DNA from 3 places in the Bariatricus sp. SGI.161 genome. Region 2 is predicted to be linked to each of the others. Evidence: predicted binding sites of a transcription regulator. Region 2 holds the regulator's gene; each other region holds the start of a gene.
What was found. Region 2 encodes HrcA, which represses chaperone genes, less so after heat shock. Its sites were predicted from a motif close to TGTTAGCACTCNNNNNNNNNGAGTGCTAACA; they were not measured.
Positions count from the first base shown of each region.

Region 1 (10,358 bases), on a different contig from region 2:
TGCCATTTTTTTCTAATAAAAAATTTCAAAGCCAAAGAAATCCCAAGAAAATTCTTGTATTATCATCCTCTTTCGTGTAGAATATTTTAATATACTATGTATAACGAACACCAATTACGATGACGTGATGATAAATTGTAATAGGTGTTTTTTCATTTAAATCTCGGAGAAGCGGAGGAATGAGTATGGCTGAAAATGAATTGATGCACCTTGAAGACTTACACGAAACAGACATTTTAAAACAGAACATAGAAAAATTAGAACAGGAATTGATGAAAAATCACCGGATTGACCCCAACTTATATATTGAATATGATGTCAAACGTGGTCTGCGTGATTCCGCCGGAAAGGGTGTCTTAACAGGATTGACGGAAGTCTCTGATGTCTGTGCCTATAATCTCATCAATGGACGTCAGATTCCTGCTGAAGGTGCATTATACTATCAGGGAATTAATGTAAATGATATTGTAAACAGTCTGAAAGGTCGCAAATTTGGATTCGAAGAAACCATTTATCTTCTCTTGTTTGGAAGACTTCCCAGCAAAACAGAGCTCTCTATGTTTCTTGATGTTATGTTTGAATTACAGAATTTAAGCGGTCGATTTGTCCGTGATGTTGTCATGAAAGCTTCAAACGAGAATATCATGAACGCCATGCAGCGCTGTATTCTTACGCTCTATACATATGACTCTGATCCAGAAAGTATCACTCCTGGAAATGTACTTCGCCAGTCTCTGGAACTAATTGCCAAGCTTCCTCTGATTGCTGTTTATTCTTATCATTCATATCGACATTTCCGTAAGGACGAGACTTTACTGATCCGCAATCCACAGAAAGGGCTGTCTCTGGCCGAGAACATTCTGCTAATGTTACGTCCGGATAGTCAATATACCGAGCTGGAAGCCAAAGTATTGGATATCGCTTTGATTCTTCATGCCGAACACGGCGGTGGTAACAATTCTACTTTCACAACCCATGTTGTCACTTCCTCTGGTACAGACACTTATTCTTCGGTCGCTGCATCTATCGGTTCATTAAAAGGACCTCGTCATGGTGGAGCCAATCTAAAAGTCCAGAATATGTTTGCCGACATCAAAGCTCATATCAATGACTGGACCAACGAAGAAGAAGTAGCCATATATTTGCAAAAGATTCTTAATAAAGAAGCATTTGATCACTCTGGGCTAATCTATGGTATGGGGCATGCTGTTTATACACTCTCCGATCCTCGTGAAGTCATTTTGAAGAAATTCGCCAAAGCACTTGCCGAGGAAAAGGGATTAATGGAAGAATTTGCACTTTACGAACTGGTAGAACGCCTGGCCGGACAGCTAATCATGGAACACCGCAAACTGTTCAAAAATGTCTGCGCCAACGTAGACTTTTACAGCGGTTTTGTCTATACTATGCTAGGCATTCCACAGGAATTATTTACCCCAATCTTTGCAATTGCACGTATGCCCGGTTGGAGTGCTCATCGTTTAGAAGAATTAATCAACGCCGGCAAGATTATTCGTCCTGCTTATAAATATGTGGGAACACATGAAGATTTCACTCCGCTTGAAGAACGGAATTAAAGAATAGAATTATTATTCAACATAAGATATTACAACGAGAGCAGATTTTCTGCTCTCTTTTTTATTGAAATCTCAAATAAAATGATGTTGGGGATCAAACGCCCCACCTATGAGCAAGCTCATATGGGTTTAGATCTTTTGTCCTTGGTATCATAAATTTAAAAATTATAAAAAAGTTAGCACTCACCTATTGACACTGCTAACAATATGTGTTATATAATAACTATAACAAATAAAACAAAGCAAAATACCACCGGTGATTTCGTATAAAACCAAAACGGATATCTTTTCACCGGTCAGGCATATATTTAAGGAGGAATGACTTATGTTACTTACAAACAGAGGATTTAATTTAATTGATGACATGTTTAATGATCCATTTTTCACCACTTCATATGACCGTACTTCTACACAGATCATGAAGACAGATATTCATGAAAAAGACGGGAACTACATGATCGCAATGGAACTTCCAGGATATGCTAAAGAGGACATCAAAGCTGATTTAAAGGATGGTTACCTTACCATTACAGCTCATAAAAATGAGACAAAAGAAGAAAAAGATGCAAAAGGAAAATGCATCCACAAAGAACGCTACACCGGCACTTGCAACAGAAGCTTCTATGTAGGTGACGAGATCAGCCAAGAAGACATTAAAGCCGCATTCAAAGACGGGGTCCTTCATCTGACATTCCCGAAGGAAGTACAGAGACAGGAAGAACAGCCAAAATTGATTACCATTGAGTAATCTTTAATTATAAAGGGACCAGGTCCCACGTTGTCAGGGAATTATTCCCTTTCTTATATAGATGATCCTATCTTATAAATCTCATATATAAATGAAGCAGTTGTCAACCTGACAACTGCTTCATTTATATAAAATCATTTTAATATTTTAATCTTTCCTATCAAAGGTAATTCTTTTTTCTGTCCTTTACATGCAGCAACAATGCCCATAATCATCAGGATAAAGCATGCAAAACTTAAGATATCAAATGCCCACGAAAAGATGCTTTCTCCAAAGTTGATGACAGAATGCAATCCCCACACCCAATCTCCATCTAAAAGATCTATAATAGACGAAACAAGGAATAAAACCAGTCCTTGGTTTGCATGGAATCTTACATACTGCGAACGCTTATCTCCGGCTAACAATGGGATTAATACCAGGATTCCAAAATAGGAGAGTATACCCATCCCTTTATTTCCGCGTACTTCCTGCGGATCAAAATACTCTTCCGTATCATATGTATACTGTTGTTTTTGATCTGTCTGCTGACCATATGTATACTGTTGTTCCTGGCCCGTCTGCTGACCATATGTATACTGTTGTTCCTGGCTTGTCTGCCGAGGGATCTCTGCCCCACACTGCGGACAGAATCGGATGTCATCATCCACCTTCGCACCACATTTTACACAATATGCCATTCTAATTTTCCTCTCTTTCCTGTGAATTATTCATCTTCCAGTCCCAGTATCTCCGCCAGAACTTCAATAATAATCTCATTTGTACAGGATTTTACATAACCCAACATATGTAAAGATATCTCATCTTGTTTCTGCGCTTCTGTCAATGTATCATCATGCTTCGTCTGATCGATCAGCTGAATTAACTGTGGCGTTAATTCTTCATACATTTCTACCGTCGTCTGTGTCACCAGTTTTCTTAAATCTTCTTTTTTTATTGGTACCATGTTTCCCTCCTTGCTTTGCTATCCAAAGTTACGCACTTTAAAATCCCGCTGTGCTTCTCTTTGCTGGTCTTTTTTTGCAATGTCCTGGCGTTTATCATATAATTTCTTACCTTTGGCAAGACCAATCTCTATTTTCACTAAACTACCTTTAAAATACACCTTTAGCGGTACGATTGCTACCCCTTTTTCTTTTGTCTTTCCGAGCAATTTATTAATCTCTGACTTATGAAGAAGAAGTTTTCGGACACGCAATGGATCTTTATTAAATATATTTCCTTTTTCATAAGGACTGATGTGCATACCATAGATAAAGACTTCACCATCTTCAATTCGGATAAATGATTCCTTAATACTGCATTTCCCCATACGTAAGGACTTCACCTCTGTGCCGTGCAGAGAAATGCCGGCTTCATAAGTATCTAATATAAAATAATCATGATATGCCTTTTTGTTGTTAGCTATCATCTTACCATTCGTCTTCGCCATCTTCCATATCTCCTTCATCTGCTAATTCAAAATCTATCGTTCGGAGCAGTCTGTCCGTATCAATCACCCGAACGGTCACCTGCTGTCCTAATTTATATGCCTTATGCGTATGCACACCTGCCATTTCATGACGATCTTCGAAATATTCATAATGATCATCTGTCATATTCGCCACATGCACCAGACCTTCTACAGTATTCGGAAGTTCCACATACATTCCCCATTTTGTAATACTGGATATGACTCCTTCAAAGATCTCACCGATATGCTGTTGCATATATTCCACTTTCTTTAATTTAACCGTCTCTCTCTCCGCCTCATCTGCTCTTCTCTCCATCTCGCTGGAATGCTTTGTCACGTCAGGAAGGATCTGATGATAATGTTCCATCTTCTTCTCATTCATCCTTCCCCGCAGATTATCCTTAATGATTCTATGAATCTGCAGATCCGGATATCGGCGAATCGGAGAGGTAAAATGAGTATAATAATTAGCTGCCAGTCCAAAATGTCCGGTGTTCTCCGGTGTATATTTGGCCTGCTTCATAGAACGGAGTGCCAGACGGCTGATCAACGCCTCCTCTGGTGTATCTTCTACTTTTGCAAGCAACTTTTGAATTTCTTTCGGTCTGATTTCATTTACACCAACATGCATTGAATAGCCGAAATTATTAATAAATATTGCCAAAGCACGAATCTTCTCTTCATCCGGTGCTTCATGTGTACGATACACAAAAGGAAGTTCCTGCCAATAATAATCTTCGGCGACAGTCTCATTTGCAAGCAGCATGAAGTCTTCAATAATCTTTGTCGCCACATTGCGGTCATATGGCTTTATCTCAACTGGTCTTCCATTTTCATCTAATACCATCTTTGTCTCTGGGAAATCAAAGTCAATAGATCCTCTTTGTTTTCTGCGTTCCCGGAGAATTCCTGACAATTCCTTCATCAATTCAAACATGGGAATCAAAGTACGATACCGTTCGCATTCTTTTGCATCTCTGTCTACAAGAATCTTTTTGACACTTGTGTAAGTCATTCTTTCATCGACATGGATAACCGTCTCTGCAATCTCATGATCGATTACAAGCCCCTTCGGGTTCACTGTCATGATGCAGCTAAGCGCCAGACGATCTTCTCCAGCATTCAGCGAACAGATTCCATTCGAAAGCTTATGTGGAAGCATAGGAATGACACGATCCACAAGATATACGCTCGTTCCACGTTCCAAAGCCTCCCGGTCAATCGCACTATTTTCCTGTACATAATTCGACACATCTGCAATATGAACCCCCAGGATATAATTGTCACCATCACGTTCAATCGAGACAGCATCATCCAGATCTTTCGCATCTTCTCCGTCAATCGTCACCATCTGCCAGTCCCGGATATCCTTACGGCCATCCATATCAGCCTCGCTAACGTCCTTTGCCACACGCTCAGCCTGATTTAAAATTTTTTCTGAAAATTCTACCGGCAGATCATACCCTTTTACAATAGACATAATGTCTGTTCCCGGATCATTGACATGTCCTATAATCTCTATTACTTTTCCTTCAGGCTTGCGTCCTTGTTCACCATATGAAGTCAATTCCACTACTACTTTATGACCATCCACTGCACCTTTTGATTTTTCAACCGGGATGAAGATATCCTGCGCGAATCTCTGATTATCTGGTATCACAAATCCATAATTCTTGTTCGCCTTCATCTGATACAGTCCGACAATCTTTGTCAAGCCTCTGGATACAACCCTTACAATCTTACCCTCCCGGCTTCTTCCCTGTGGCTCCTTTGTAATTACGACTTCTACCTCATCGCCATCAAATGCACCATTTACATGTTCCTCATCAATATATATATCTGAATCCTCACCTTCAATTACAACAAATCCAAATCCTTTCAGGCTCGCGCGATAGATTCCAGTCAGACGTTTCGCCTCTCCTTTGCAATATTTGCCCTTCTTAGAAAGATAGATTTTTCCATCCTCCTCCAAAGATTCCAATACCTCCCGCAGGGCATCTCTCTGATCTTTGGAAACCTGCAGAAGCATTGCAAGTTCTTTGAACTTCATAGGCACATATAAATCATCACAAATCAAATCATAGATTACCTTTTTTCGCTTTTCAAATGTCTTGTCCATCTCTTACAAGTCCTCCATTTAAGAATATTTCCACAAGAAACGATGTCACTTTCATCAAATATACACAAAGAGACACTCCCATACAGGAGTGTCCCACCATTCTCATAAAAATATGCCTTATCTTATGCAAATACTTTTAAATTCAACACTGCTGCCAATACAACAAACAGGATCGCAAGGAACTTCGTAGACTTCACCAGCGCACCTTCCATAGAACGACCTTTGTTCTGACCCCAATAAGAATCTGCCATACCACTGATTGTTCCAAGCCCAGCTGATTTACCTTCCTGCATTAATACGATTGCCGTCAATGCGATACAGTCTATTGCAAATATAATCATTAATACCGTTTTTAAAATCTCCACTTTCTACACCTCCTGCGGATAAACCATACTTATTCTAGCATAAGGAAGACAAAATGGCAAGGAAAATTCAATTGGGGACGTAGTAAAATTAAATTTTACTACGTCCCCAATTGAAAAATGTGGTGTACCTTTTTGACACTAAAATGGATTTTCATACTCGGCGACATCGCCAAGCCGTTCTTCGATCCGCAATAATTGATTATATTTTTCTACTCGTTCGGATCTGCACGGAGCTCCTGTCTTAATCTGTCCTGCATTAAATGCTACTGCGATATCTGCGATCATTGGATCTGCTGTCTCGCCGGAGCGATGGGATATGATAGTCTTGTATCCGGCGTTTTTTGCCATTTCAATTGCGTCAAAAGCTTCTGTCAGAGTACCAATCTGGTTGACTTTTATGAGAATCGCATTGGCTACTTCTCGTTTAATTCCTTTTTTCAAGCGATGGGTATTGGTGACAAAGAGGTCATCACCGACTAACTGAAGGTCTAACCCGAGTCTTGTCGTCAGTAATTCCCACCCTTCCCAATCTTCTTCATCCAATGGATCTTCAATAGATACAATGGGAAATTCTTCTGCCAGGTCTGCGTAAAAATCGATAAGTTCTTCAACCGAACGAACAATCTTTTTGTTCTTCATCTTTCCTTCGCCTTCGAATACATATTTTTTAAAGCTTTTGTCATATAATTCTGAAGCAGCTACATCAAGTGCAATTACAACTTCTTCTCCTGGTCTATATCCGGATCTTTTGATTGCATCTGTAATAAAGTGCAACGCTTCTCTGGCATCTGGAAGATTCGGTGCAAATCCACCTTCGTCTCCGACTGCAGTGCTGTAGCCTTGTTCTTTCAACAACTTTTTTAATGTATGATAGATTTCTGCACACATTCGAAGGCCTTCCCGAAAACAGACTGCACCGGCGGGCATAATCATGAACTCCTGAATATCAATCGTGTTATCGGCATGTTTTCCTCCATTCATAATGTTCATCATCGGAACCGGCATCCGTTTGGCATTCGTCCCTCCAAGATACGCATATAATGGCTGACGCAGTGCAGATGCCGCTGCCCTTGCAACTGCCATGGACACTCCAAGCATAGCATTGGCCCCCAGATTCGACTTATTTTCCGTTCCGTCTAATTGAATAAGGATTGTATCGATAGCTGCCTGATCTAATACATTCATTCCTATAATTTCAGGAGCAATCCGTGCATTCACATGATCCACTGCACGTTCAACACCAAGTCCTCCGTATCTATCCTCACGATCTCTTAATTCTACAGCCTCAAACTGTCCGGTCGAAGCGCCAGAAGGAACACTGGCACATCCCCAATACTCATCTTCCGCAAGTACTTCTACTTCTATCGTAGGATTTCCACGAGAATCTAATATTTCTCTTGCGTATACATCCGTAATTGGCAAATATTTATACATGAGACATTTCCTCCTTTTTGGGAAATATTATTTGCCAATTCCGGATTTATAATGCGGGATTTCCTTCATATAATTAGTACAATTTTTTGTATATTTCTGCCATCTGCTGCCAAGACAGCTTTACATAACTCTGATTCAACAGACGCTGCTGACTTGCTTCAACACTCTTGGCAAAGCTTTCGATTTCATCCTCTGTCATGCCATATTCATGTAACTGCTTTCTGGAAATAATTTTATCCAGAAGTTTTTCTAATTCTGTATAGACCTGTCTTTCCTCACAATCCAAAAGCTTGCCCAAGAAATGATTCAGTCCCTGGATCTTTCCTTCTGGTTTCAGCTCCTGATACACTGCAAATACGGCTGTTAAGAACTGGTAATTTGCTTCGCCGTGTGTCACATGATATACACCACTTAATGGATAAGACATGGCATGTACTGCTCCGGTACCGGCATTTCCAAATGCAATTCCAGCCAGATTACTTGCTGTCAGGAATTCATCCAGAAGATTCCATCGATATTCCGGTCCATTTTCAACAATTTTACGAAATCCATCTATAATCATCTCCATGGCTTTCATACTGAACATTTCTGTATATAAGTTTGCTTTCGGAGACACATAAGATTCAATCGCATGAATAAATGCATCAATCGCACTGGTTGCAAAAAATGGATATGGCAATTCTCTTAAAAGTTCCGGTATCAGCACTGCATCATCTGCGTAAATCTCATCAACCGCCAAGCCCAGCTTCGTATGCAGGCTGGTTAATTCCGTAATCGATACATTGGACACTTCCGATCCTGCTCCACAGGTTGTTGGAACTGCAATCAATGGGCGAACTTTTTGAAGCGGTACTTTGCGCTGAAATATCTCTTCTGCTCTATAATTCCCACCTAAAACCAAGATCTTTGCCATATCTATGACTGCACCGCCGCCAATTGCAACAATTCGTGTACACTCAGTCCTTGCAAAATCTTGAAGAAGACCATCTATCATAACATCTGTCGGTTCTCCGGCTCCATATTTACTCTTATACTCCACATGTGCTTCAATCTTTAATGGAGCAAAATAAGTCTCATATATATGCCGACTTGCCAGAACAAAATCACCCTTTCCAATCTGATATTCCCTCACAAATTCTTCCGCATCTGCAAATTTTTGAATTTTTGATTTTTGTTGAAAAACTTTCAATCTTCTCTCCTCATTTCCTATTATGATTTCTAGGTATAATATAGCATTCTTTCATTGACTTTTCTATACCTGAGCGTTACAATCGGTGTGGTATCAAGGGTGATCCTTTAAAAAATAATATAATTGGGGAATGTATTATGAAATCACAACTGAAAAACTTTGTTTTATTAACTCTGAGTACACTGGTTATGGCAGTTGGCATCTATTTCTTTAAATTTGCCAACAACTTTACTTTTGGCGGTATTACAGGTCTCGCAGTCTTAGTCGCCAGATTATGCCCAATTTCTGCCGGTGATTTTTCTTTTATCGCCAACATGATTCTATTGCTGATTGGCTTTATTATCCTGGGGAAAAAGTTTGCAGCTAAAACAGCATATAGCAGTATTTTATTATCTGTAACTTTATCGGCATTAGAACGCATCTATCCTATGTCCCATCCATTAACTGATCAGCCAATCTTGGAACTTGCATTTGCAATCGCACTTCCTTCTATTGGCTCTGCAGTATTATTCAACATTGGTGCTTCCAGCGGTGGAACGGATATTGTTGCTATGATTATGAAGAAATACACCAGCATGGATATCGGAAAAGCATTGCTTGCTACTGATTTTATCGTTACATTAGCTGGATGTTTTGTCTTCGATATAGAGACAGGATTATATTCTTTCCTGGGATTGGCACTTCGTTCTTTTATGATTGATGGTTTTATCGAAAGTCTGAATCTTTCCAAGTATTTTAACGTTGTCTGTTCCAATCCGAAACCAATCTGTGATTTTATCAGAGATGATCTTAACCGAAGTGCAACTATTGTATTGGCTCAAGGTGCATTTTCCGGCGAAGATAAATACATTTTGCTCACGGCATTAAACCGGATGGAAGCTATAAAACTTCGTAATTTTATCAAGGAGAATTCTCCAGATGCATTTTTATTGATATCAAATACCAGTGAGATCATAGGAAAAGGGTTCCACTCAATCTAGAGTGGAACCCTTTGTATTCAGAAAACTTTATTCAACAATCAGGCCTTCTGCTTTAATCACTTCAATCACCTGGTCTACATATTTCTCACATAACTCATCTGTAGCCGCCTCAACCATAACACGAATCACAGGCTCTGTACCACTTTCTCTTACCAGAATACGTCCATCGTCACCTAAAGCTTCTGACACTGCGTTGACAGCATCAATCACTGCAGGATTCTCTCTGGCAGTCTTCTTATCAGCCACACGGACATTTTTCAATAACTGAGGATATATCTTAACTTCTTCTGCAAGTTTTGCCAGGCTTTGCTTTTTCTCCAGCATTACTTCCATGAGCATAAGAGATGTCAGGATTCCATCTCCTGTTGTCGCATGCTTACTAAAGATAATATGTCCAGACTGTTCTCCACCAAGTGAGAAATTATTACGAACCATATTTTCATATACATATTTATCGCCGACAGCCGTTTTTTCATATTTTAATCCAACTTTA
Region 1 covers NZ_JBNPLX010000015.1:474-10,831, forward strand. Annotated here, with positions in the region: gene ACQRBH_RS09990 (citrate/2-methylcitrate synthase) at 186-1,577, shown strand; gene ACQRBH_RS09995 (Hsp20/alpha crystallin family protein) at 1,903-2,325, shown strand; gene ACQRBH_RS10000 (DUF4870 domain-containing protein) at 2,460-3,005, opposite strand; gene ACQRBH_RS10005 (hypothetical protein) at 3,032-3,271, opposite strand; gene smpB (SsrA-binding protein SmpB) at 3,290-3,757, opposite strand; gene rnr (ribonuclease R) at 3,738-5,897, opposite strand; gene secG (preprotein translocase subunit SecG) at 6,020-6,262, opposite strand; gene eno (phosphopyruvate hydratase) at 6,401-7,696, opposite strand; gene ACQRBH_RS10030 (4-hydroxybutyrate dehydrogenase) at 7,770-8,885, opposite strand; gene ACQRBH_RS10035 (YitT family protein) at 9,023-9,865, shown strand; gene glmM (phosphoglucosamine mutase) at 9,893-10,358, opposite strand, start outside.
Region 1: a site for HrcA is predicted at 1,752-1,782, ahead of ACQRBH_RS09995 (Hsp20/alpha crystallin family protein). Genes of this name have one in related genera too.

Region 2 (10,358 bases):
ATCAATCTATCCCTGCGCCTGACATTCCCAATCACAAAACCTAATCAACCAGATTCCCATCAATCCCAATGGTCACGACTTGCCAGGGGATGAATTTTCCACTTGTTTTTAGTGCTTCGGTTGCTGCCCGTTCAATTCCACCGCAGCAGGGGACTTCCATGCGGACGATAGTAAGACTTTTGATGGAATTGTTTTTAATGATCGCTGTTAATTTCTCTGTATAATCGCCTTCGTCTAATTTGGGACAGCCGATTAAGGTAATGCGGTTTTTGATGAAGCGATTATGAAAATCCCCATAGGCATATGCGGTACAGTCTGCCGCAATTAACAGGTCTGCATTTTCAAAATATGGTGCATTGACCGGAACCAGTTTGATCTGAACAGGCCACTGATTAAGTTGGCTTGGTGAAGGAGTGCATCCTGCGAATTCTGTTGGCTTTTCTTCTTTTGGTTCCCTCATTTCTGCAATCATTTTCTTGATATTCAGATGCTTTTGTACTGCTTCTTCATCGTATGCTGCGGCCTCTCGTTCTTCCAAAGTGATTGCGTTGGTCGGGCATACCGGAAGACAATTGCCGAGACCATCGCAATAGTCATCACGGATCAGCTTTGCTTTCCCGTCTATCATAGCAATGGCGCCCTCATGGCAAGCGGCAGCACAGGCTCCACATCCATTACATTTTTCTTCGTCTATATGAACCATTGTTCTTAGCATATAAGTACCTCCTTGATTTGTTGTATCTAATTTACTACAATTATAAAATAAAATATGTTGTTTTTCCAACGATTGGAGGAGCTTATGAAAATAAATATTGATATTTTGAAAAAATCTCCGTTGTTTATGGGAATTGAGCAGGAAGAGATAGAGAAGATAATGCCTGTTTTAGAAAGTAAGATGAAAGTATATCAGAAAAATGAGATGATACTTGGAGAGGAGGAACCGGTAGAGAATCTTGGGGTAATTCTAGAGGGATTTGTACAGGTAATATGTGAAGATGTATTTGGTAACCGTTCGATATTGGAACAACTTGGTCAAGGAGAACTGTTTGGGGCAGCATTTTCTTGTGCAGGAATCAAAAAAAGTCCAGTCAGCGTTGTGACAGTGACGGATTGTACTGTTTTACAGGTTCCTGTGAAGAAAATATTTGAATTGTCTGCTGAGGGTTCTCTATTACAGCAGAAGTTCTTTATAAATATGGTACAAATATTTGCGAGAAAAAACGTGATGCTGGGAGAAAAGATCCGCCATATTTCAAAACGAACTACTAGAGATAAATTATTATCTTATCTGTCCGAACAATCAAAAAGAGCAGGAAGCAGGCATTTTACCATTCCATTTAACCGACAGGAATTGGCAGATTATCTCTGTGTGGAGCGGAGTGCGATGTCAACGGAACTGGGGAAACTAAAAAAAGAAGGTATTCTTGATATGTGCAGAAGTGAGTTTTGGCTAAAGTAGAAAAAACATTGAGTTTTTATTATTTAAAATGTATAATCAGTTATAGAACGAATTGGGGAATGCTTCGCTGGAAGATTCCTAATTTACATTTTAGGAGGGAATATCATGAAAGTTTACGATTCAGTAAAAAAGGAAGAATTAGAAGTGGATGGAACAAAAGGATTGATCCAGATCATGAAGGATGGACGTCAGGTAGATTTATATCTGAAAGAAAAGAAATCTGACGCAGATGGTTATATGAGCTGGGATGTAGAACACTGGTCCAGTATTGATCCAAAGAGATTTATTCGTTGCTACTCATTAGAAGGAAGAGTATTGGGTGAATCTACCGGACATAATATCTATGACCTTGAAAATGAGTTTAAGCCGGAAGAAGCAGAAAAAATCGAGCTTAGTTAGGAATTTAGATGCGTTAGTTGGTAATTGAGGAGTGTACGGCAAAAGGGAGCTGGAGCGGCTGGCCTGTATCCGGTATCCTTCGCTTGGAATCCATAACAGAACAAAGAGCTGCAATTTCGTGACCGGACTGATTCACCGAGAAATTTGGATAATTTCTCGATTCAGCAGTCCTTTCGAATTTGGCTGGATGCCAAATTCTCACACGGAATTGCAGCTCTTTGTTCTGTAACGGATCCTAGCGCTTGGCTAGACGGATACAGGCCAGATGCTCCAGCTCCCTTGCGCCTGACATTCTCAATTACTGAACGATCTCATCCGAGAGGTATTCCCAGTGCGTAACACAATGGGGAACGATGTTTTTATATTATTCATCGTTATTTCGATAGATTTTTGATAATACTTTTCCACTTTTCATCATGCGCAGGAATCCTCCCTCATCTAAATTCATTTTATAAAAAATATGTAAACTATGTTGACAAATGAAAACCATAGTGATACATTAATAGTCGAAGATGTTAGCACTCCTTAAATTCGAGTGCTAACAGGGAAATCCGAAAGGAGGAGTACAGATGATAGCGGATCATGGACTTAGTGATCGTAAATTAAAAATTCTGCATGCAATCATTCAGAATTATCTTGAGACCGGCGAGCCTGTTGGTTCCAGAACGATTTCAAAATATACGGATTTGAATCTGAGTTCTGCAACGATTCGTAATGAGATGGCTGATCTGGAAGAGCTTGGTTACATTATACAGCCACATACGTCTGCTGGACGAATTCCTTCGGATAAGGGCTATAGACTTTATGTTGATATGTTGATGGAAGAGAAGGAACAGGAACTGAATGAGATGCAGGAGCAGATGCTGGATAAGGCAGACAAGATGGAACAGCTTCTGAAGCAGGCAGCGAAAGTTCTTGCCAGTAATACGAATTACGCAACAATGGTCTCTACACCAATGAACAGCGCGAATAAAATTAAGTTCATTCAGTTGTCTATGGTAGACGAGGAACAGATCATTGCGGTGATCGTACTTGGCGGTAATGTGATTAAGAACAAGATTATTAATATAGATGAACCACTCAGTAATGAAAATTTATTGAAGTTGAATATGCTTCTTAACACAACGTTAAATGGTATGTCTATTGAAGAGATTAATCTTGGATTGATTGCAAGGCTGAAAGAGCAGGCTGGAATACACAGTGCAGTGATTGGAAATGTTCTGGATGCAGTAGCGGATGCCATTCAGATCGATGAAGATATGCAGATCTATACAAGTGGTGCTACGAACATATTTAAGTACCCGGAATTGAGTGATAATCAGAGTGCTCAGGAAATTATCAGTGCTTTTGAAGAAAAGCAGCAATTGACGGAACTAGTGACACAGACGCTGGCAAAAGAAGATAATACAGGGATTCAGGTATATATTGGTGATGAGACACCGGTACAGACTATGAAGGATTGTAGTGTTGTCACCGCAACTTATGAATTGGGAGATGGCATGAAGGGAACCATAGGTATTATCGGACCAAAAAGAATGGATTATGAACATGTATTGAAATCTATGAAACGGCTTCAGAATGAGCTGGATCGGATGTTTCATAAAAAAGAATAAGAAAGGTGGAATAACCCTTGGAAAATAATCAGGAGAAGAGCCAGGAAGAGATGGTAAAAGAAGCAGTTGAGGAGGCAAAGAAAGCTGTTGCAGAGCAGACAGAAGCCGACGAAAAAGCTGCAGAAGAAACTGGCGACGAAAGAGATAATGAAGTAGAATCAGAAGCGGACGCTGCTACAAAAGAAGATGCTGAATCAGATGAAATTGCTGACGAAGCAGAAGCCAAGAACAGTGATGAATCCAAATCTGAAAAAAAGATATTTGGCAAGAAGAATAAAAAAGATAAAAAGGACGAGAAGATCGAAGAACTGACAGACAGACTTACTCGTCAGATGGCTGAGTTTGATAACTTCCGCAAGCGTACAGAAAAGGAAAAATCCCAGATGTATGAAATAGGAGCGAAAGATATCATAGATAAGATTCTTCCGGTAGTTGACAATTTCGAGCGTGGGCTTGATGGTGTCAAGGAAGAAGAAAAGAACGATCCCTTCATCCAAGGAATGGAGATGGTGTATAAACAGTTATTGACTACACTGGAAGGAGTAGGGGTCAAGCCTATCGAAGCGGTAGGCAAAGAGTTCAATCCTGATTTCCATAATGCAGTGATGCATGTGGAGGATGAAAACTTTGGTGAGAATATTGTAGCCGAAGAATTCCAAAAAGGATATATGTACCGTGACTCTGTAGTGAGACACAGTATGGTAAAAGTAGCAAACTAAATTGAACTTCATTTTAAAATAATTAGGAGGTCTTTATAATGGGCAAAATTATAGGTATTGACTTAGGAACAACAAACAGTTGTGTAGCTGTTATGGAAGGTGGCCAGCCAACGGTCATCGCAAATACAGAAGGTGCAAGAACAACACCATCTGTTGTAGCATTTTCAAAAACAGGAGAGCGTCTGGTAGGTGAACCTGCAAAACGTCAGGCAGTAACAAATGCTGAGAGAACAATCTCTTCTATTAAGAGAGAAATGGGCAGCGATTACAGAGTTACAATTGATGACAAGAAATATTCTCCACAAGAGATTTCTGCTATGATTCTTCAGAAATTGAAAGCAGACGCAGAAGGATATCTTGGAGAAAAGGTAACAGAAGCTGTTATCACAGTTCCTGCTTATTTTAACGATGCTCAGCGCCAGGCAACAAAAGATGCTGGTAAGATTGCAGGTCTTGATGTAAAACGTATCATCAACGAGCCTACAGCTGCAGCTCTGGCATATGGTCTTGATAATGAAAAAGAACAGAAGATCATGGTATATGACTTAGGTGGTGGTACATTTGATGTATCAATCATCGAAATTGGTGATGGTGTCATCGAAGTATTGTCTACAGCTGGTAATAACAGACTTGGTGGTGATGATTTCGACCAGAAGATCACAGATTATATGATTGCTGAATTCAAGAAACAGGAAGGTGTTGATTTATCTACAGATAAGATGGCACTTCAGAGATTAAAAGAAGCTGCTGAGAAGGCTAAAAAAGAATTGTCTTCTGCAACAACAACGAATATTAACCTTCCATTCATCACAGCAACAGCAGAAGGTCCAAAGCACTTTGATATGAATCTGACAAGAGCAAAATTTGATGAATTGACACATGATCTCGTACTGAAGACATCTGAGCCTGTACAGAGAGCACTTTCAGATGCAGGAATCACAGCATCTGAGTTAGGTCAGGTATTATTGGTTGGTGGTTCTACACGTATCCCGGCTGTACAGGAAGAAGTAAAACGTCTTACAGGTAAAGAGCCAAGCAAATCTCTGAACCCAGATGAATGTGTAGCACTTGGTGCTTCTGTTCAGGGTGGTAAACTTGCCGGAGATGCAGGAGCTGGAGACATCCTTCTTCTTGATGTAACTCCATTGTCACTGTCTATTGAGACTATGGGTGGTGTTGCTACAAGACTGATCGAGAGAAATACAACAATTCCTACCAAGAAGAGCCAGATCTTTTCTACTGCAGCAGACAATCAGACAGCCGTTGATATCAATGTCGTACAGGGTGAAAGACAGTTTGCAAGAGATAACAAGTCTCTCGGACAGTTCAGACTGGATGGAATCGCACCGGCTCCACGTGGAGTACCGCAGATTGAAGTTACATTCGATATTGATGCAAATGGTATCGTAAATGTATCTGCGAAAGATCTTGGAACAGGAAAAGAACAGCATATTACCATTACTGCTGGCTCTAATATGTCCGATGAAGATATTGAAAAAGCTGTAAAAGAAGCAGCAGCATTCGAAGCTCAGGATAAGAAACGTAAAGAAGGAATTGATGCTAAGAACGATGCAGATGCATTACTTTTCCAGACTGAGAAGGCACTTGGTGAAGTTGGGGATAAGATTGATGCAGCAGACAAAGCAGCAGTAGAAGCTGACTGCAAGGCATTAAAAGAAGTCCTTGATAAAGTAAATATGGATGATATTTCAGATGCACAGGTCGCAGAGATGAAAGCTGCAAAAGATAAACTGATGGAAAGTGCACAGAAAGTATTTACAAAGATGTATGAGCAGGCTGGAGCTGCGGCAGGTGCAGGCCCGAATCCGGGCGCAGGCGCAGGTCCAAATCCAGGCCCGAACCCAGGAGCAGGTCCGGCACCGGACGGTTTCCAGGGAGACGATGTTGTAGATGGAGATTATAAAGAAGTCTAATACACTTGGCGAGGTTCTTGTAAGCTTGGTGTGAAGGCTGTTCCGCGGAACTCAGTAATACCAGACAGAGCTGAGCTTCGCGGAACTTCCTTATGTCTTGAAATAAATCTTAAGATTAGAGAAGAAAGGGATAGACGATGGCAGAATCAAAGAGAGATTACTATGAAGTGCTTGGCGTCAGCAGAGATGCGGACGAAGCGACTTTAAAAAAAGCATACAGACAGGTTGCCAAGAAATATCATCCTGATATGAATCCCGGTGATGCAGAGGCTGAAAAGAAGTTTAAAGAAGCTTCGGAAGCTTATGCAATTCTGAGTGATCCGGAAAAGCGTCGTCAGTATGACCAGTTCGGCCATGCGGCTTTTGAAGGCGGTGCCGGCGGAGCTGGTGGTTTTGGTGGATTTGATTTTAATGGAGCAGATTTCAGCGATATTTTCGGTGATATATTTGGCGATTTATTCGGGGGCGGCGGACGCAGAGGCCGTGCCAGCCAGGGCCCAATGAAGGGTATGAATATCCGTAAGAGCGTAAGGATTACGTTTGAAGAGGCAGTGTTCGGATGTGAGAAAGAATTAGAAGTTGTATTGAAAGATCCATGTCCAAAATGTGGCGGTACCGGTGCAAAAGCGGGCACTTCGCCAGAGACTTGTCCAAAATGTGGCGGAAAGGGTCAGGTTGTATATACGCAGCAATCCTTCTTTGGAACTGTTCAGAATGTGCAGACTTGTCCGGATTGTGGTGGAACAGGAAAAATCATTCGTGAAAAATGTCCGGATTGTGGCGGAACAGGATATATTTCCAGCAAGAAAAAGATATCTGTTACTATTCCGGCAGGTATTGATAATGGTCAGAGTGTTCGCATTCGTGATAAGGGTGAGCCTGGAACAAATGGCGGACCAAGAGGAGATCTGTTGGTAGAAGTGGTTGTATCCAGACATCCAATCTTCCAACGCCAGGATATGCATATCTTTTCAACTGTTCCAATTTCATTTGCACAGGCAGCGCTTGGAGCAGATATCCGAATTAAGACAGTGGATGGAGAAGTCATCTATAACGTGAAGCCAGGAACTAAAACGGATACCAAAGTACGCCTGAGAGGAAAGGGTGTTCCATCCGTACGGAATTCACAGGTTCGTGGAGATCATTATGTAACGCTGGTCATCCAGACACCAGAACACTTAACTGCTGAAGCCAAAGAAGCACTCCGCAAGTTCGATGAGCTGTCAGGAAATTCACTTCATGCAGCAGAGGATCATTCGGAACATAAAGGAACCAAAAAGAAAAAAGGATTTATGGATAAAGTTAAGGAAGCCTTTGATGAATAAGTCATCAAGGGCTTCCTTTTTCTATATTTGCCGTCTGTGGCGTCCAATTACCAGTGCGGCAACGAGAAAGGCTGCCGCAAAGAGAAGCTGGATACCATAACCGGTCAGAAGTGAATGGAACTGACTTTGACTCAGATGCCCATTGGAAGCGAGGAGACTATTGTTGATTTCATACCAGTATGCTGGAAGGAAATGTGCCACTGTTTTGATGCCTTTGTTTAAGATATCTATACTTACGAAGACACCACAGAGAAAGGACATGCCCAATGTCAATACATTGACAACGGCGCTTACGGTCTCTTCCCGGTGTACCAGTGTTCCTACAAGAAACGCCAGTGTCAATGAGACAAGAGTCATGATCAGGCTGTTGATCAGGTAGTAGGGCAGATGTGCGTCCTGAAGAAAATTTTTGCCGTATACCAGAATCGGGAGGAAGGCGCAGATAGCCCATACGACAAAACCAATTACCATAAATCCTAGAACGAGCTGAAGATTCTGGCTGTTGCTGGAGACAGCAGAACAGAGCATTCGTTTTCGGATATCGGGTTTATTAAAAGCAATCATGATAAAGCTTAATGCATAACAGAGGATGCTCATCAATATATATGGCATATACTGGAACATAAAAGCATGACCAGGCATCTGTCCGCCAAGTCCATTTTTATCTATCATAGAGACGTCTGATTCAATAGAAGTATTGTTCTGGACTTCGCTGATTGCCTCTGTTAATGAAAAACCACAGGATGTCAGAATGCGCACATCATTTAAAAATGTATTGATCTGTTGGTCTACATAATATCCGCTGTTACTTCCGGGAACCTTTGTGACAGAAAGTTTTTCGTCACCGTTTAGACAGAGTTCTTCAAAATCATCCGGTATGGTAACCACATAATAGATTTCGCGGTAAAAAAGTCTTTCCTGCAGGATACTTTTATCATCTGGTAATTCCTTAATATTATGATAATGAGACAGGTACTCGGTAAGTCCTTGGGCAAGTGCTTTGCCGTCATGGTCAATGACAGCTATGTCCAGTCTTTCTGCTTCAAAAGTAGTCTGAGTGTCTCCACCGGTTATTTTCTGAATGGTCAGGCAGATGGTCAGAAAGATGGCAAGATACATGATGAGTGTGCCGATATTTTGTTTTGCAACGGTTAGAAATCCTTTAAATACTGTCATAACGTTCCCTCCTGACACTGAAAAATGCAACCGCCAAAAGCAGAATACTCATAACGGCAAGTATGAGAATACAGCGAGTAAAACGCTGCATATCGTTGTAGATTCCCATGCAATAGAAGGCATCACTCAATACAGCGGCCGGATTGATGCGGTTTATGATTGGACAGTGAAGCTCAATGATATTCTTCATATTTCCAAACATCAGACCTGCCAGGAATCCCGGGAATAAAGTAATGGCGACTGTGAGCCCGTATTTCAGGTCTATGGATAGCCGGCTGACACATCCCAGTGTAATTCCAATACATACACCAATGATACTTCCCATCAGGTTCACCAAAAGAAGTGCTGGCAGATTATCCCCCAGGCTGATTCCCAGAACCTTTGTGATATAGAGATTCAGAATCAGCATATTGATAAAGTGGATGGCAACCAGTACAAACATATCAATGCATATTAATGTCAGGCGATGGGTGGGTGTGATACTCCGGCGCATACCGAGCGGACTTAAGTTTGCCTGGGAGTCAAAGCTTGACCGGATTCCCAGAAATGCGCCTGACAGGCATGCATAGGCGATTAAAGCAAAGAAATACTGGACAGATGGGTTCATAGATTTACCGCCTAATGAGGTCTCCTTTGTCATCTCTTTGTAGTCACTCATTACTTCTAGTGCGTGTTCTAGATGTTCTGGATGTGAGGAGGTGATTTTCTGAAGCATGGCAGCGCTCTGGTTATAATTATCCAGAAGTGCAGTCAGGATACTTTCATTGAGTCCGCTCTTGCTGACCGTCAGTGCAGGTGTTTCGCGTACGTAGAAGATCCCTGTGATATCCCCTTCATTCAATGCATGGAGAGCAGCTGATTCTGATGAAATGTCCTGGATATTCAGTGTTTCCGGATCCAGTTGCTCTAAAAAGGAAAGGAACACAGAAGCATTCTCGGATGAGGAATCTTCTTCAATCACTGTGACTTTCACAGGTTCCCACTCGGCTTCTCCTGTAGATGCAAGACCGGAAGATGCAAAAGCAAAATAGAAAAAGGTTCCAAGAATAATCGGGAAAGCCAGTGCCCAGAACATAGAACTTATATCTCTTAGATTCTGTTTGAATCGATATTTGATCAAATGCAGCATAAAGTACCTCCTAATCTCTGAGTTCTTTGCCGGTGATTTCGAGGAAGACGTCATTCAGCGTCGGTAGTTCGGAAAAAACACGCCCAAAAGAAATGTCTCGTTCTTGCAGGTAATTTAATATACGTACAAGATTGTGCTTGGCGCCGCTTAAACGGATTTTCAGTACCTGGTTATCATAAATCACATCAAATACATGTGGAAGTGTACGGATATCCGTCAGAAGTTCTTCGTCCAATGCAATCGCTTCTATGGTAATCGTCTCTCCTGTCTTAATCATTTTCTTTAATTCTTCGGTTGTTCCGGTTGCCAGAACCCGTCCGTGGTCGATAATTGCTATCCGTGAGCAGATTTGTTCCACTTCTTCCATGTAATGAGAAGTATAAATGATGGTGGAGCCCTGACGATTCAGAGAGAGGATTCCTTCCAGAATCTTGTTACGGCTCTGTGGATCTACGGCGACAGTTGGCTCATCCATGATGATAAGCCGAGGTTTGTGGACGATTCCGCAGGCGATATTCAGCCTTCTTAAAAGACCGCCGGATAGTTTTTTGGGGCGCATTTTCTGGAAATCTTCCAGTCCTGCGAATTCGATGGCTTCTTCTAC
Region 2 covers NZ_JBNPLX010000005.1:26,698-37,055, reverse strand. Annotated here, with positions in the region: gene ACQRBH_RS04235 (ATP-binding protein) at 41-715, opposite strand; gene ACQRBH_RS04230 (Crp/Fnr family transcriptional regulator) at 800-1,459, shown strand; gene ACQRBH_RS04225 (hypothetical protein) at 1,565-1,858, shown strand; gene hrcA (heat-inducible transcriptional repressor HrcA) at 2,428-3,471, shown strand; gene grpE (nucleotide exchange factor GrpE) at 3,489-4,190, shown strand; gene dnaK (molecular chaperone DnaK) at 4,229-6,124, shown strand; gene dnaJ (molecular chaperone DnaJ) at 6,262-7,449, shown strand; gene ACQRBH_RS04200 (ABC transporter permease) at 7,471-8,625, opposite strand; gene ACQRBH_RS04195 (ABC transporter permease) at 8,612-9,754, opposite strand; gene ACQRBH_RS04190 (ABC transporter ATP-binding protein) at 9,765-10,358, opposite strand, start outside.

Region 3 (10,358 bases), on a different contig from region 2:
CAAAGCAGCTGGCGGATGTAAAGAAGAAGTTATATACAACAAGAGTTACGATTGTGGTCATTCTCTGTTGTGCAGCGGCAATTGCTCTGGTTGTTCCAGGAGCAATTATCAATGATTTTGGATTCTTGTCTATGGGAATTCGGGGAACGGTCGTATTTATTCCGCTTACCTGTGCTTTATTTGCCAAAGGGAAGGTGGCATCCTGGGCAGTGCTTGTCTCTATGGCCGCAGGACCAATTGCAGTGCTGGGCGGTAATCTTTTGGGACTGCCGTTTGATTCCCTGTTTCTTGGAATCTTCGTGTGTCTTGTGATTATTGGAGCCGGAGTTCTGGCACCTTCTAAAAATGCATAGGATCATGTAAAAAAATAATTGACATTACTAAATGATTGGGATAAGATGGATTCACATTTATGATAAGGGAATCCTCTTATCCTGATTTTTTTCTAGATAAAAATCTTATCGGACTGTATCGGTCCAAATCATCCAAAGTATAATTTGATAATTGCAAAGAGAAAGGAGTGCGTAAATGGCATTTAGTTCAGTATTATCCGCTGCAATTCACGGCCTTCATGTAGAGATGATACACGTGGAAGCAGATGTAAGTAATGGACTGCCAGTATTTCACATGGTGGGATATCTGTCTTCAGAGGTGAAAGAAGCCTCGGAAAGGGTGCGGACTGCAGTACGGAATTCAGAGATTCGTATTCCGGCGAAAAAGATGGTAATTAATCTGGCACCGGCCACAGTAAGAAAGCGGGGAGCTTCTTTTGATCTGCCGATCGCGCTGGCGTTATTGGCTGCATTGGGAATATTCCCGGAAGAGAAGCTTAAAGATATTCTTGTGCTAGGAGAATTGGGGCTGGATGGAAGTGTACAGGCGGTGTCGGGAGTTCTTCCGATTGTGATGAAAGCACGGGAGGAAGGCTGTAAGGCCTGTATTCTTCCAAAGCAAAATATGTCGGAGGGAGCATTAGTAGAGAATATGCAGATTCTTGGAGTAGAACATCTGAAAGAAGCATGCGCTTATCTGAAGGGTGAGAAGGCATTGCAATATGTTAACTCTAAACATAAGCAAGGAATGGAGAATCCACTTGGAACAACGCTGGTAGATTACAGTGATATTCAAGGACAGCAGGCGGTCAAGCGGGCAGCAGAAGTGGCAGTGGCAGGAGGGCATAACCTGCTCCTTGTGGGACCGCCTGGAAGCGGAAAATCCATGATGGCCCAGAGAATCCCGACCATACTGCCACCTCCGACTCTGGAAGAAAGTATGGAGATTACGAAGATATATAGTGTCTTAGGAATGGTAGATAAAGAACATCCACTGATTACTGGGAGACCGTTTCGCAGCGTACATCATACAGTAACAAAGGCTGCACTAATAGGCGGAGGGCTGATCCCAGTGCCGGGAGAGATCAGCTTAGCGCATGGTGGTGTATTGTTTCTGGACGAATTGGCAGAATTTCAGAAGCCGGTACTGGAAGTGCTACGGCAACCGTTAGAAGAACATCAGATTCGGATTACCAGAAGTCATGGGAATTACGTGTTCCCGGCGAATTTTACATTGGCTGCAGCTATGAATCCATGTCCATGTGGAAATTATCCGAATCTTGAGAAATGCACATGTACTCCTTCACAGATCCAGCAATATCTTGGCAGAATCAGTCAGCCATTCTTGGATCGGATTGATATCTGTGTAGAAGCACCAAGAATTTCTTATGAAGACTTAAGCGCTGGAGAGAGACAAGAGAGTTCGGAATCTATACGCAGACGAGTCTGTCAGGCAAGAGAGATTCAGAACCTGCGTTATTTGGAAACGACAATCAGGACGAACTCCATGCTTAGTGCGAAGGATTTGCAGAGATATTGTGTCTTAGGAGCAAAAGAAGAACGTCTGATGAAGCAGGCATTTAACGTATTAGGACTTACAGCACGGACTTATCATAAGATATTACGTGTTGCACGGACGATTGCCGATATGGAGATGAGTGAGCAGATTCGGGAGCATCATCTGAAAGAGGCAATTGGATATCGAACAATGGAAAAGAAGTATTGGGGAAGGTGAAAGAGTAAATGATGTATGAATATTGGCTGTCAGCAATTCGCCCATTATCTGACAAGAAAAAAAGACTGTTGAGAGAAGAATATGGAGATGGAAAAACTATATATAATATAGAAGAAATACATCTGCGATTCCTGAACTTTTTGGAAAGTCGAGATGTGGATACTATTTTAAGATCAAAAAAAGAATGGGAGATAGAGAAGTGTTGGGAGAAACTGCAGGAACAAGGGATACGGATGATTCCGTATTTTTCAGAAGAATATCCCAAGAAGCTTACGAATATTTCGCAGCCACCTTACGCACTCTATGTAAAAGGTAGCCTTCCCAGGGAAAATCAGGTTTCAGTTGCAATTGTAGGTGCAAGAAGATGTACACACTATGGTGAACAGATTGCGTTAGAGTATGGTGAGGCTTTGGCTTCAGAAGGAATACAGATTATCAGCGGAATGGCGAGAGGAATTGACGGGGCGGGGCAAAGAGGAGCGCTGAATGCAGGAGGAGCAACCTATGGAGTGCTGGGATGTGGGGTAGATATCTGTTATCCCAGGGAGAATATTGGATTATATATGGATATTCAACAAAAGGGAGGAATCATATCTGAACAGATTCCCGGACAGCCCCCGTTGCCGGCTTATTTTCCTGAAAGGAATCGAATCATCAGTGGACTGGCGGATGTGGTTCTTGTGATAGAAGCAAAAGAAAAAAGTGGGTCGCTGATCACGGCTGATATGGCACTGGAGCAGGGAAAAGATGTGTATGCTTTGCCGGGACCTGTGACGAGTTCTATGAGTCAGGGATGCCATCGTTTGATTCGTCAGGGTGCAGGAATCCTGATATCCCCGGAAGATTTATTGATTGAGTTAGGTATAAATATTGTGAATCAAGGGCAAATAATTGACAAAAATGAAAAAGTGCTTGAAAGTACAGAAAATATGGTGTATAGTTGTCTCGGTTTATTTCCAAAGGGAATGAGTCAGCTATTAGAGGAGACTGGACTGAATGTACAGGAACTCCTGGAACAGCTGATTACTCTGGAAATGAAAGGATATGTGAAAGAAATATCTAAAAATTATTATGTAAAGCTCCGGTAGATGATACCGGTGGATATATTTTCATGGAGGAAATTATTTTATGGCACGTTATCTTGTAATTGTGGAGTCACCAGCAAAAGTGAAGACCATCAAGAAATTTTTAGGAAGTAATTATGTGGTGACCGCATCAAATGGACATGTAAGAGATCTGCCCAAGAGTCAGCTTGGAGTTGATGTTGAGCATGATTACGAGCCGAAGTATATTACAATCCGGGGAAAAGGAGAGATTCTTGCCAACCTTCGCAAGGAAGTGAAGAAGGCCGATAAAGTGTATCTCGCAACTGACCCGGACCGTGAAGGAGAAGCAATTTCATGGCATCTGAGTCAGGCTTTGAAATTGGAAAATAAAAAGACGTACAGAATCAGTTTTAATGAGATTACTAAAAATGCCGTAAAAGCATCTCTGAAAAATGCGCGAGAAATCGATATGGATCTTGTTGATGCACAACAGGCACGAAGAATTCTTGATCGAATTGTTGGATATAAGATTAGTCCGCTTTTATGGGCAAAGGTAAAGAGAGGATTAAGTGCCGGACGTGTACAGTCGGTAGCACTTCGAATCATTGCAGACAGAGAAGATGAGATCAATGCTTTTATTCCAGAAGAATACTGGACATTGGATGCGAACCTGAAGGTAGAGGGCGAGAGAAAACTTCTGACAGCTAAGTTCTATGGAACAGATAAGAAGATGACGATTCATTCTCAGAAAGAGCTGGATGCAATCATCAAGGATCTGGAATATGCAGACTATTCAGTGGCAGATGTAAAAAAAGGTGAGAGAACGAAGAAGTCACCAGTACCTTTTACGACGAGTACTTTACAACAGGAGGCATCTAAAGCACTGAATTTTGCAACAGCTAAGACAATGAGGATTGCCCAGCAGTTATACGAAGGAATTGATATTAAAGGAAATGGAACGGTAGGTCTGATCACTTATCTTCGTACCGATTCCACCCGTGTCTCTGAAGAGGCAGATGCCAACGTGCGGGAATATATTGCTTCAAGTTATGGACAGGATTATGTGGCTGTAAATGAGGCAAAGTCTGGAGATGGGCATAAGATTATTCAAGATGCTCACGAAGCAATTCGTCCGACGGATGTGACACGCACTCCGGCAGCAATGAAGGATTCCTTAACCAGAGACCAGTTCCGTTTGTATCAGTTGATCTGGAAGCGTTTTGTTGCCAGCAGAATGCAGCCCGCAAGATATGAGACCACATCTGTGAAGATTGCAGCTGGAAAGTATTATTTTACAGTGGCGGCTTCCAAGATTGCATTTGAAGGATTCCGAACGGTATACACAGAAGCAGGAGAAGAAAAAGAAGAAAATAATGTATTGCTGAAAGGATTGGATAAGGATTCCGTTCTTTCTAAGGAAAGTTTTGAGACAAAACAGCATTTTACACAGCCACCGGCACATTATACAGAAGCAACCTTGGTAAAGACATTGGAAGAGTTAGGAATTGGACGTCCGAGTACTTATGCACCGACGATTTCTACCATTATTGCAAGACGTTATGTGGCAAAAGAGAATAAGAATCTGTATCTGACGGAACTTGGAGAGGTTGTGAATAATATTATGAAGCAATCCTTCCCAAGTATTGTGGATGTGAATTTTACAGCCAATATGGAAAGCCTTTTGGACGGTGTGGCAGAAGGTAAAGTGAATTGGAAGACAATTATTGAGAATTTCTATCCTGATCTGGAGGCAGCAGTAGAGATTGCGGAGAAAGAACAGGAACAAGTGAAAATCGAAGATGAAGTGACGGATGTCATCTGTGATCAGTGTGGACGAAATATGGTCATTAAATATGGACCACATGGACGTTTTCTGGCATGCCCGGGATTTCCAGAATGTCGTAACACAAAGCCTTACCTAGAGAAAATAGGTGTTCCTTGTCCGGTGTGCGGTAAAGATGTGGTAATTCGAAAGACGAAAAAAGGAAGAAAATATTACGGATGTGAGAACAATCCAGAATGTGAATTTATGTCATGGCAGAAACCATCTACAAAGAAATGTCCAAGGTGTGGAAAATATATGGTAGAGAAAGGGAATAAGCTTCTCTGCGGTGATGAGCAGTGTGGATATGTAGAAAATAAAGAAAATAACAAAAATAATTAGGAAATTAATTGAAACTTCTAGAATTGTATGATAATATATCAATCAAAGGATGGTGGAATGTCAATGAGCGTACAATTGTTAGATAAAACCAGAAAAATCAACAAATTACTGCACAACAACAATTCGAGTAAAGTTGTATTTAATGACATTTGTGAAGTGCTTACGCAGATTTTAGATTCGAATGTATTAGTCGTAAGTAAAAAGGGAAAGGTACTTGGGGGAAGCAAATGTGACAATGTACCTTATATTAAAGAATTGATTGAGCAGGAAATCGGAAAACATATTGATGATATGCTAAATGAGCGACTTTTGAGTATCTTATCAACTAAAGAGAATGTGAATCTGCAGACATTAGGTTTTTCTGAAGATGCAGTGAAAAAATATCAGGCAATTATTACGCCGATTGATATTGCAGGAGAGCGCCTGGGTACTTTATTTATCTATAAAAAAGAACAGATGTATGAGATTGATGATATTATCTTGAGTGAGTATGGAGCAACAGTTGTAGGATTGGAGATGCTTCGTTCGGTGAATGAAGAAAGTGCTGAAGAGACCAGAAAAGAACATATTGTCCAGTCGGCAATCAGTACATTATCTTATTCAGAGTTAGAAGCTATCATTCATATTTTTGATGAACTTGATGGAACCGAGGGAATTCTGGTTGCAAGCAAGATTGCGGATCGTGTTGGAATTACGAGATCTGTAATTGTAAATGCACTCCGTAAGTTCGAGAGTGCCGGCGTAATTGAATCACGTTCTTCCGGTATGAAAGGAACCTACATTAAAGTTGTTAATGATTATGTATTTACAGAATTAGAACATATCAAAGCAGAACGTATGAAATAGTCAGAGTAGAAAGGGTATCGGGCAACTGATACCCTTATTTGAGTTTAGCTGTAATATCTCGACGGGGTATCAATAGGAAAGGAGAAATATATATGTACGAAAAGTGTCCGGCAGAGCTTCAAATGTCGAGAATGGTACTTAAAGACGGATATTTTGATGAAACTTCTCATAGTTGTAAAATCATTACGTATAATCCAGACGAAGAATGCATATATTTTCTATCAGAGGAGACAGAACTTCCGATATTTTCACTGGATGGAATCTATGAATGCCGTATTGAGACGTCAAACGGAAATATTGGGTGCAATGGATTCATCAAAGAGCGTTATTGGAATAAATCGGGTAAGATATTGAAGTTTCAGATTCGAAATGGATTTTATAAAAAACTTGTAAACTAAATAGAAAGTGTGTTGACAAAGTAGAAAGAGAGTGCTATTTTATATCTAGAGTCTTTTAGCACTCTCTTTTTGTGAGTGCTGACAAATCTTTGAATATAATTAAGGAGGAATAAATATGAAATTAGTACCATTAGGAGACAGAGTTGTATTAAAGCAGTTGGTTGCAGAAGAGACTACAAAGTCAGGAATAGTCATTCCTGGACAGTCAAAAGAAAAACCACAGCAGGCAGAAGTAATTGCTGTTGGACCAGGTGGAACAGTTGATGGAAAAGAAGTGACAATGAATGTTACAGTTGGACAGAAGGTTATTTATTCTAAATATTCAGGAACAACTGTAGAGATTGAAGACGAAGAATATATTATTGTAAAACAGGATGACATTCTTGCCATCTGTGAATAAAGAACAGTCAATAATAATGAATATAGAAAAGTTTTTTAATAGAATATAGGAGGCAGATTTATCATGGCAAAAGAAATTAAATATGGCGCAGAAGCAAGAAGCGCATTGGAAGCAGGAGTTAACCAGTTGGCAGACACAGTGAGAGTAACACTTGGACCAAAAGGACGTAATGTTGTTCTTGACAAATCATTCGGTGCACCACTGATTACAAATGATGGTGTTACAATTGCAAAAGAGATCGAATTGGAAGATGCTTTTGAGAATATGGGAGCACAGTTGATCAAGGAAGTTGCATCTAAGACAAATGATGTTGCCGGAGATGGTACTACAACAGCAACTGTATTGGCACAGTCTATGGTACATGAAGGAATGAAGAACCTGGCAGCAGGTGCTAATCCGATTATTCTCCGTAAAGGTATGAAGAAAGCAACAGATGCAGCTGTTGAAGCAATTGCTAAGATGTCCAGTAAAGTAAGAGATAAAGATCAGATCGCAAAAGTTGCAGCAATCTCAGCTGGCGATGTAGAAGTTGGAGAGATGGTTGCAGATGCAATGGAAAAGGTATCTAACGATGGAGTTATCACAATCGAAGAGTCCAAGACAATGAAGACAGAACTTGATCTGGTAGAAGGTATGCAGTTTGATCGTGGATATGTATCTGCATACATGGCAACGGATATGGATAAGATGGAAGCTATTCTTGATGATCCATATATCTTGATCACAGATAAGAAGATTTCTAATATTCAGGAGATTCTTCCATTGTTAGAGCAGATTGTACAGTCTGGTGCAAGATTATTGATCATTGCAGAGGACGTAGAAGGAGAGGCACTTACTACGTTAATTGTGAACAAACTGCGTGGAACATTCAATGTAGCTGCTGTAAAAGCTCCTGGCTATGGTGACAGAAGAAAAGAAATGCTCAAAGATATTGCTATTCTGACAGGCGGACAGGTCATCTCTGATGAACTGGGAATGGATCTGAAAGAGACTACGCTGGATCAACTTGGACGTGCAAAATCTGTAAAAGTACAGAAAGAGAACACAGTTATCGTTGATGGTATGGGCGATAAGAAAGCGATTGCTGACCGTGTGGCTCAGATTAAGATGCAGATTGAAGAGACAACATCTGATTTCGACAGAGAGAAACTTCAGGAAAGACTTGCAAAACTTGCAGGTGGTGTAGCTGTAATCCGTGTTGGTGCAGCAACAGAGACAGAGATGAAAGAAGCAAAACTTCGTATGGAAGATGCACTTGCAGCAACAAGAGCAGCTGTTGAAGAAGGTATTATTGCAGGAGGCGGTTCTGCATATATCCACGCTACAAAAGAGGTTGCAGCTCTTGCAGATACTCTGGAAGGTGATGAGAAGACAGGTGCGAATGTAATCCTGAAAGCTCTGGAAGCTCCATTGTATCACATTGCAGCAAATGCCGGATTGGAAGGTTCTGTGATCATCAATAAAGTAAAAGAATCAGAGCCAGGTATTGGTTTCGATGCATTGACAGAGAACTATGTAGATATGGTAGAGAGTGGTATTCTTGATCCGGCTAAGGTAACAAGAAGTGCACTTCAGAATGCAACAAGTGTTGCATCTACACTTCTGACAACGGAGTCTGTTGTTGCCAATATCAAAGAAGAGACCCCGGCAATGCCAGCTGGTGCAGGCGGCGGAATGGGCATGATGTAAACAGATACACATAAAGTGTGAAAATTTTGAAAACTCCTCTTGTGAGGAGTTTTCTTTTTGTCCTAAAATGTGCTACAATATCTTTAATTAAAATTTTGGAGGAAGAAAAAATGAGCGACTATTATACTGAACAATTGGTGAAGAAAAAACCAGATATGAAAGATATGATGACGAAAGCGATACTGATTGCGGTGACAATCGTATCTATTCTGGCAGTGCTTTATTATCCGATTATTATTCTGGTACCAGTTCTGTTAATCGGGCTTGATATATTCATGTTCCATCGGCTGAAGGTTGAGTATGAATACTTATATGTGAATGGCGATCTGGATATTGACAAGATTATGAATAAGTCAAAAAGAAAAAGAGTATTTTCGATGAATGTATCTGATCTGGAGATGCTGGCGCCGGCAGATGCAGTGGAGTTGCGTCAGTATCAGAATGCAAAGGTCTATGATTATAGTTCGGGAACTGGACTGGCAAGAGTGTATGCTCTGATAACAGCGAATCAGGGTGAGGTAAAGAAGATTCTGTTTGAGCCAAATGAGACAATTGTGGAAGGATTCTTCCTGATGGCGCCACGTAAAGTTATTCGCAAATAAATTGTCTGAAAAGAAAAAAGCGGACGAAATATGTTGACAAGTGATATACAAATTAGTTATTATAGCAGATAATCATAAAATTGAAGAGAGAGAAAGAGAGGATGACAATCATGGGAAAGATAATCGGAGAAGGCATTACGTTTGATGATGTACTTTTAGTTCCGTCTTATTCAGAAGTAATTCCAAATCAGGTGGATTTATCAACTTATTTAACAAAAAAAATCAAGTTAAATATACCAATGATGAGCGCAGGTATGGATACGGTAACAGAACATCGTATGGCCATTGCAATGGCTCGTCAGGGAGGAATTGGTATTATTCATAAAAACATGTCAATCGAACAGCAGGCAGAAGAGGTTGATAAGGTAAAGCGTTCCGAAAATGGGGTTATCACAGATCCATTTTATCTGTCACCGGAGAATACTCTGGAAGATGCCAACAATCTGATGGCTAAGTTCAGAATTTCAGGTGTGCCAATTACTGAAAATGGAAAATTGGTAGGTATTATTACAAACCGTGATTTAAAATTCGAAGAAGATTTCTCTAAAAAGATTAAAGAATCTATGACTTCCGAGGGATTGATTACAGCACCGGAAGGAATCACTCTGGAAGAGGCAAAGAAGATTCTTGCAAAAGCAAGAAAAGAAAAACTTCCGATTGTAGATGAGGATTTCAATTTGAAAGGTCTTATCACAATTAAAGATATTGAAAAACAGATCAAATATCCATTATCCGCAAAGGATTCCCAGGGACGTCTGCTCTGTGGTGCAGCGATCGGAATTACAGCAAACTGTCTGGAGAGAGCACAGGAACTTGTGAACGCAAAGGTTGATGTTGTTGTTATGGATTCTGCTCATGGGCATTCTGCCAATGTCATCCGAACTGTAGATATGGTAAAATCAAAATTCCCAGATCTTCAGGTGATTGCGGGTAATGTAGCGACAGGTGAGGCAACAGAGGCTTTGATCAAAGCTGGTGTAGATGCTGTGAAAGTTGGTATTGGTCCAGGATCCATTTGTACGACACGTATTGTGGCAGGTATTGGTGTTCCGCAGATCTCTGCAGTTATGGATTGCTACGAGGCGGCAGATAAGTATGGAATTCCGATCATTGCCGATGGTGGTATTAAGTATTCCGGTGATATGA
Region 3 covers NZ_JBNPLX010000014.1:70,530-80,887, forward strand. Annotated here, with positions in the region: gene ACQRBH_RS09905 (sodium:solute symporter family protein) at 1-353, shown strand, start outside; gene ACQRBH_RS09910 (YifB family Mg chelatase-like AAA ATPase) at 529-2,067, shown strand; gene dprA (DNA-processing protein DprA) at 2,076-3,155, shown strand; gene topA (type I DNA topoisomerase) at 3,196-5,277, shown strand; gene codY (GTP-sensing pleiotropic transcriptional regulator CodY) at 5,341-6,123, shown strand; gene ACQRBH_RS09930 (hypothetical protein) at 6,216-6,521, shown strand; gene ACQRBH_RS09935 (co-chaperone GroES) at 6,637-6,921, shown strand; gene groL (chaperonin GroEL) at 6,985-8,610, shown strand; gene ACQRBH_RS09945 (DUF6106 family protein) at 8,721-9,212, shown strand; gene guaB (IMP dehydrogenase) at 9,323-10,358, shown strand, end outside.
Region 3: a site for HrcA is predicted at 6,575-6,605, ahead of ACQRBH_RS09935 (co-chaperone GroES). Genes of this name have one in related genera too.